One region of the Pseudoalteromonas ardens genome, then DNA from elsewhere that is predicted to be linked to it. Evidence: predicted binding sites of a transcription regulator. Region 1 holds the regulator's gene; the other holds the start of a gene.

Region 1 (3,452 bases):
GGATATCATGGGCATTACTGTCTGGAAGCTGGCTTTGAGCCAACTCACTGATGTACTCTAAAATACGTTTCTTACTATTAAAAAGGACCGCAGCTTTGCTGCAGTCCTGTGAAATCAATGAGCTTAGTTTCATGATTAGTGTCGAGTTAGCTTCTCTTTGTGCTTGATCACCTGGCGGTCAAGCTTATCGATAAGTCCGTCTATTGCGGCATACATATCCCGGTGTTCGGTTGAGGCAAAAATTTCTCCCCCGTTCACATGTAATGTGGCTTCTGCTTTTTGGATGAGCTTTTCGACATCTAGGATAACATGCACATTATTGATGTGATCAAAGTGCCTTTCTAGCTTCGCAAACTTGTTTGTTACATAGTCTCTTAACGAATCGGTGATTTCTACATGTCGACCAGTTAAATTTAGTTGCATAAGCATTTTCCTTCTGTAGTTACGTCTAAATCAGGCTTTTGCGCTGATTGGACGGTGGGATAGCCAAAGACTCTCGGTATTTGGCAATTGTACGTCTAGCCACTTTGATCCCTTGATCTGCCAATACATCCGCAATCTTGCTGTCACTCAATGGTTTAGCAGTGTTTTCCGCGGCAATTAGCTTTTTGATCAATGCTCTGATTGCAGTCGAAGAGCATTCTCCTCCGTTTTCAGTGCTGACATGGCTTGAGAAGAAATACTTCAACTCATAGATACCGCGTGGCGTGTGCATATACTTTTGCGTTGTTACACGTGAAATCGTGGACTCATGCATGTCGACCATTTCGGCCACATCATTCAGTACCATCGGCTTCATTGCCTCGGGGCCATGTTCAAAGAATGCCTGTTGTTGCTGCACAATGCAATTAGTAACTTTTAATAAAGTTTCATTGCGGCTTTCCAGGCTCTTGATGAACCATTTTGCCTCTTGCAGGTGTGAACGAATAAACTGACTGTCTGTGCTCGACTTGACTGAACGGGACATAGCAGCGTAGTGGTCATTCACTCTAATTTTTGGCATTGAATCGGGATTGAGTTCAACAACCCAGCGACCTTTCACTTTTTTAACCGACACATCCGGGATCACATAGTCTGCTTCTTCCTGTACTATGCTCGCGGCGGGTTTCGGGTTTAGGCCGTGGATCAGGGTCATTACTTCTTTCAGATCCGCTTCTTTGAGTTTGGTTTTTTTCATCAAAGTGCGGTAATCCCGGCTGGCTAACAGATCGATGTGCTCAGTCAGGATTTCTTTGGTCTGTGCAAGCCAAGGGGTGTTTGGGTCAAACTGGTTGAGCTGAATGCACAGGCATTCTTGCAGGCTGCGTGCCGCAATCCCAACAGGATCAAATAATTGGATCCGTTTCAGTACGGCCTCTACTTCATCCTGCTCAATCGGCTCTTCATCGTTGTCCTGATTCATGCTATCGACGATGTCTTCGCAGCTGATGGTCAACAGACCAGCATCGTCAACTGCTTCTACAATTGCAAGGGCGATGGCTCTGTCTGTAGGGCTAAAAGGCGTCAGTTCCAGCTGCCACATCAGGTACTCTTGCAATGTTTCAGTGGTTTTACCCTGGTAAATGGTTTCGTCTTCTGGCATTGGGCCTGAACTGCTTGCCGGGGCAGCACTGATGTACTCGTCCCAGGTTACGTCCATTGCCAAATCGTCGCTGACGGTGTCTTTGTTCAGTGCAGCATCGCTGTCTTGTTCGTAGTCGCTGACAGCCGCCTCTTCATAGCTGTCGTTGTCACTCGTTGTAGGTTGTTCCAAATCGGAATCCGACTTGGACTGAGTTTCATTGTCTTGTGATTCAGACTCACCTTCTTCCACTTCCAACAAAGGGTTGCTATCAAGCGCTTCTTGGATTTCTTGTTGGAGATCTAGCGTACTCAACTGTAACAGACGAATAGCCTGCTGCAGTTGTGGTGTCATTGTCAGTTGCTGCCCCATGCGCAGCTGTAGCGATTGCCTCATGTATCTCTAACAATCCTTTTTGTTATTTACTTCTAATTTTATAACTATAGCCTGAATTGCTCACCTAGGTAGACATCCCGCACAGTTTGATCGGCCAGAACATGCTCCGGGGTGCCTGCTGCTATCAGTTCACCATGTGACACTATATAAGCTTTCTCACAGACGTCCAGCGTTTCACGCACGTTGTGGTCGGTGATCAGTACGCCTATCCCACGGTTTTTCAGGTGCTCTATAATTTTCTTTATATCTAACACTGAAATGGGATCAACGCCAGCGAAAGGCTCATCTAATAAGATAAATTTTGGATCTGCCGCAAGGGCACGGGCAATTTCTACCCGGCGTCGTTCACCGCCCGATAGCGCCATACCCTGGCTATCGCGAATATGCTGGATATTAAACTCATCTAACAGTTCATTGAGGATGACTTCTCGTTGTTCTTTATTCAGCTCTTTACGGGTTTCTAAAATGGCCATCAGGTTTTGATAGACGGTCAGCTTGCGAAAAATAGAGGACTCTTGTGGCAGGTAACCAATACCTAGTCTTGCCCGGCTGTGCATCGGCAATAAGGTAATGTCTTGTTCGTCGATGTGTATGCTGCCCTTGTCACTGGGCACCAATCCGACAATCATATAAAAAGTGGTGGTTTTACCTGCACCATTTGGGCCAAGGAGGCCAACAATACTGCCAGCTTCAACGCTTAACTCAACGTTTTTAACAACCTGTCTGCCCTTATAACTTTTGGCCAGTGCGGTGGCGGTTAATTTACTCACGGATTCCCCTTCTCTTGTGGTTGTTGGGGGTTCTCTTTTTCAGGTAACAGAATGGTTCTCACGCGGTTTTGTTCTTGCTCCCCGCGCTGTGCGCTGATCAGCTTCTTTTCCATATCATAAACGATAGTTTGCGCGCTGATTTTTTGTCCTGCCTGACTGATCTCTGCACCGCCTTTGATGGTGAGCATGCGATTTGCGACATCATAGCGCACTTCTTTGGCGCTGGCCTTCAATAACGTACCATCCGCTTGGCGTTCCTGAAATATTGCCGGACTGCCTGTTGCAACCAGCAGTTGCTTATTTTTACCCAGTTCTTCCCTACGGTGTACTTCGAGGCGATCGGCCAGAATTTTTCGGTCACCGTGAATGATTTCGACGTTTTCTTCGAACACGCCAATATTGGTTTGCAACTGGGCCAGCTGTGTGCCCGAACTGATAATGACCTGATCAGCCGCTGTATTTTCTGCATAAGCCGCAGGATGAAATGCACTTAAAGTGCACAGTAAGATCAGGGAACAGGTTAATTTATTGCTCATAATAAATTGTTTCAGTGTGGTTGATGAGTTCAATGATTTCTGTGTTGAGATCGGCCACTAAGCCTTTCCCTGAAATCGTTAAGTTTGGGCCGGTAATTTCTACCGGGTGTTCAGAGCGCATGTGCTTTTCGTTAATATCGACTTGCACGTGATCGGCGTTGATGTGCTTTATCATGGCATCGGCCGTCA
Region 2 (3,452 bases), on a different contig from region 1:
AGGCAATCATTAGCTCTCCTTTGATCATTGGTGTCCTTTTGTTCATTCATGGATTTTTCAATATGCTCACCGCTTATCTTGTGGCAGGTTATTTGAAGGGCAATTTCGTAAAGTCTGCAGTGTCAACAATTATTGTGGTCGAAGTGATTGATGTACTTGTCATGTATGTTTTACCAGCAGACGATATCGTCTATCCCCTCTGGCAAGAGTTGGTCTTTTTCGCGGTTGGCTGGGGAGCGATTGTACTTGGTGCATGGGCAGCGTGCTATAAGCGCGATCGACAAGCCAAACTGAGTTGAGATGACGCAAAGTCTGTGGCGTGGCTGATTACTGGTATTGTTTTAATTGAGATTGGCTAGTCTGGACCAATACTCAGTACTTAAGCAATACCAGTCGGTTATTCTTTTCAGACAGGGGTGTGGATCAGTCATCGTTTTTTCGTTGTTCAGGTAAAAATTAAAGAGTCAGGTCAGGATGGAGCTACTTACTTTAGCCATAGTTATTACCGTATTTATCTGTGTTTTTACTCTGGAGGTCATTGCTCCGGCGTCTAAAAACAGCTGTGACCGGCGCTGGATGATCCTCGCCTCGGGTATCAGTTTATTTCAATCGATTAGTACGGTCGGTGCAGGCCTGATTTTTGTTGATGTATTCAGCACTGTGTCTTTATTGAGTTTTAGCAGCGAAAACATGTTCCTGCAGGGTTTGCTTGGTTTCTTGCTCACCAGTTTTGTTGCCTATTGGTGGCACAGAGCTATGCACAAGTTTGACTTGTTGTGGCGTGTCTTTCATCAGCTGCATCACAGCCCCAGGCGTATCGAAGCCCTCACGTCTTTTTATATGCATCCTTTTGATGGCGTTGCTGCCACGTTTTTGAATGCCTTGTGTTGTTATTTTATTCTGGGCCTGAATGCCTATGGGACTGCTGTAAGCCTGATCATTGCGGCTTTGTACAACATTTACATACACGCAGATCTGAAAACGCCATACTGGCTGGGTTTTGTGTTGCAACGCCCTGAAATGCACAGAGTTCATCATAAATATATGCATCATAAGCAAAATTACGGGTTAGCTATCTGGGATCTGTTATTCGGCACTTTTTCCAATCCAAAAGCGTATGTCCGGCAGGTTGGTTTTGATGAAACACGAGAAAACAGAGTTTACGACATGCTCAAGACCAAAGATGTCTATAAATCATGAACTGTGATCGACAGGGTCAATGCACTCAGTGATTCATAGCGGTTGATTGAGCACGCGCTGAGCGTGCTTTTTAGTTTCGTTTTTCTTATTGTGATTTTCATCCTGCATTGCGTATTGCAATAACGCAATTGTTAAAAATAAAAACTATTTAAAATCAGTGTTATAAAGTTGGCCTCATGCTTGCAATCTCTCTAACAGCAAATCAAAACGTTGGAGAGTCACATGAAAAAGATATTGTTCGGAGCCTGCGTGTTTTCCGCAGGACTATCAGCCGCCCCATTCGACACGTGCCCGTCAAAAGCCTTTTTGGTGCAGGGCAACACAGCAACTATGTATGGGGTTAACCTGGTCTCGGGTTCGTACACCACGTTCGCTGAAAGTGTTGGTACTAACAACAAGCTGAATGGCATCGGGTTTAGTGTTCACGACCGTTACATTTACGGCTGGGATTACAGCAACAAAGACATCGGTCGGGTGGGGAAAGATTACGTTCTCGAGCCCATCATGACGTCGGGATTCCCCGATACCAACTTTTACGTAGGTGATGTCGCCATTCACGAGAATGCGTTTTACGTTTATAAAAAGGGCGGCAGCTTAGGTTTGTATCGTGTATCGCTTGATGAAAACAGCGATGACTATTTGCAGGCAGAGCGCATCATTGATGGCAGTGCGCTAAACTTGAATATCTTTGACATGGCGTTTGCGCCTAATGAAAATGCCAGCCTGGCGTATAGCGTAGACAGCAATGGTAATCTGCATCGCATTGATGTTTCAAACGGCACCAGCACCAACCTTGGCAACGTGGGCCAGTCGGGGACCTTCGGTGCCGTCTATTTCGATGTGGAGAGCAATTTTTACATCAGCAGAAATCAGGACGGGCATGTTTATAAAATTGATATAAACGATACAAATAATACCCAGCTTTTCGCGTACGGTCCGGTTTCCAATACTAACGACGGCGCACGCTGTGCAACAGCCCCGATTATTGATGATACAGAAGACCCAACCATAGACTATGGCGACGCACCGGATAGCTATGGCACCTCGCTCAACGCCAACGGCGCGCGTCATAATGTGGGTGACTTATTTTTTGGCCAGAGTGTCAGCGCAGAATACGTACCCAAAGCCACAGACGACGACAACGGCATTAGCTTTTTAACAAACCTGGAAACAGGCTATGAAACGTTGGTTTCGTTCACCCTATCGAAATCCGGATATGTGAATGCCTGGATTGACTGGAACGGTGATGGCCAGTTCCAGGAGTCAGAGCGTGTGATCAGCGAGTATCAGGGGGTTGCCGGTGAAAACCGTGTGCTCATTCCTGTGCCTGTTGATGCTGTTGCAGGCAGCACCTGGGCCAGATTCCGGGTCTCGAACACCAGTGATATTGCACCACAGGGCGGGATTGATAACGGTGAAGTGGAAGATTTGAATGTCTCTGTTGTTGCCAGCAGCTTGATCCAGAACTCGACCTCGTGGAAAACCGCTGCGTTTGAAGATTTATGGCCGCAAAAAGGTGACTATGACTTCAATGACGTGGTAGTGAGATATCGTGTGACGACCAGCCAGATTGGTAACCAGGTTGTGCGTTACAACATTGAAGGCGCGCTAATCGCAGTCGGGGCCGGTTATCACAATGCCTTTGCCATTCGTTTAAAAGACATTGCCCGTAAGCATGTGGATGAAGCCCAGGTTGAACTGACTGTTGACGGCACGTTACAGGACGGCAGCCCCCTGGAAGCCAACCGAAATGAAGCCATTGTCGTCATCTTTGCCGATACCAGAGAGATGGTGCCGGTGCAGCCAGGCTGCAAGTTCTTCAGAACTGAAACGGGCTGTAGTGACATTCAACGAGCGCCTTATTCGTTTGAAATCAGCATTCCGCTGGCGACCAGTTACAACGCGAGCGTGGCGACAAACAACAAAGTTGACCCGTTTATCTTCGCGGTAGATGGCCATTATCATGGGCCATTCGTAGACCAGAACAACGGTCGTGGCTGGGAAGTCCACCTTAAAAATCATGCGCCAACCGAAGCGTTTGATAGCAGCTACCTGGACCAGGGCGATGACACTTCATCAACCAATGGTTACTTCCAAACGTCAACAGGTTTGCCCTGGGCACTTATCATTAACTCTCAGTGGGACCACCCAATGGAGCGCGTTGATATGTCACTTGCGTATCCTCAATTTGTGGAATTCGCCCAGTCAGCAGGCGCACAGAACGCAACCTGGTTTGAGAATCCAGTAGCCGA

What was found. The regulator sigma-54, encoded in region 1, starts transcription at its own class of promoters, with help from an activator protein. The targets are predictions, from matches to a motif close to GTTGGCACGNNNNTNGNNT.
Region 2: QNM19_RS17880 (LruC domain-containing protein) is a predicted target of sigma-54. The motif match lies at 1,368-1,386, and genes of this name have one in related genera.

The regions. Positions count from the first base shown of each region.
Region 1 is NZ_JASJUV010000003.1:43,760-47,211, forward strand. Features, by position in the region: gene QNM19_RS10980 (PTS sugar transporter subunit IIA) at 1-133, opposite strand, end outside; gene hpf (ribosome hibernation promoting factor) at 136-423, opposite strand; gene QNM19_RS10990 (RNA polymerase factor sigma-54) at 449-1,957, opposite strand; gene lptB (LPS export ABC transporter ATP-binding protein) at 2,002-2,727, opposite strand; gene lptA (lipopolysaccharide transport periplasmic protein LptA) at 2,724-3,263, opposite strand; gene lptC (LPS export ABC transporter periplasmic protein LptC) at 3,253-3,452, opposite strand, start outside.
Region 2 is NZ_JASJUV010000006.1:143,450-146,901, reverse strand. Features, by position in the region: gene QNM19_RS17890 (hypothetical protein) at 1-299, shown strand, start outside; gene QNM19_RS17885 (sterol desaturase family protein) at 475-1,200, shown strand; gene QNM19_RS17880 (LruC domain-containing protein) at 1,423-3,452, shown strand, end outside.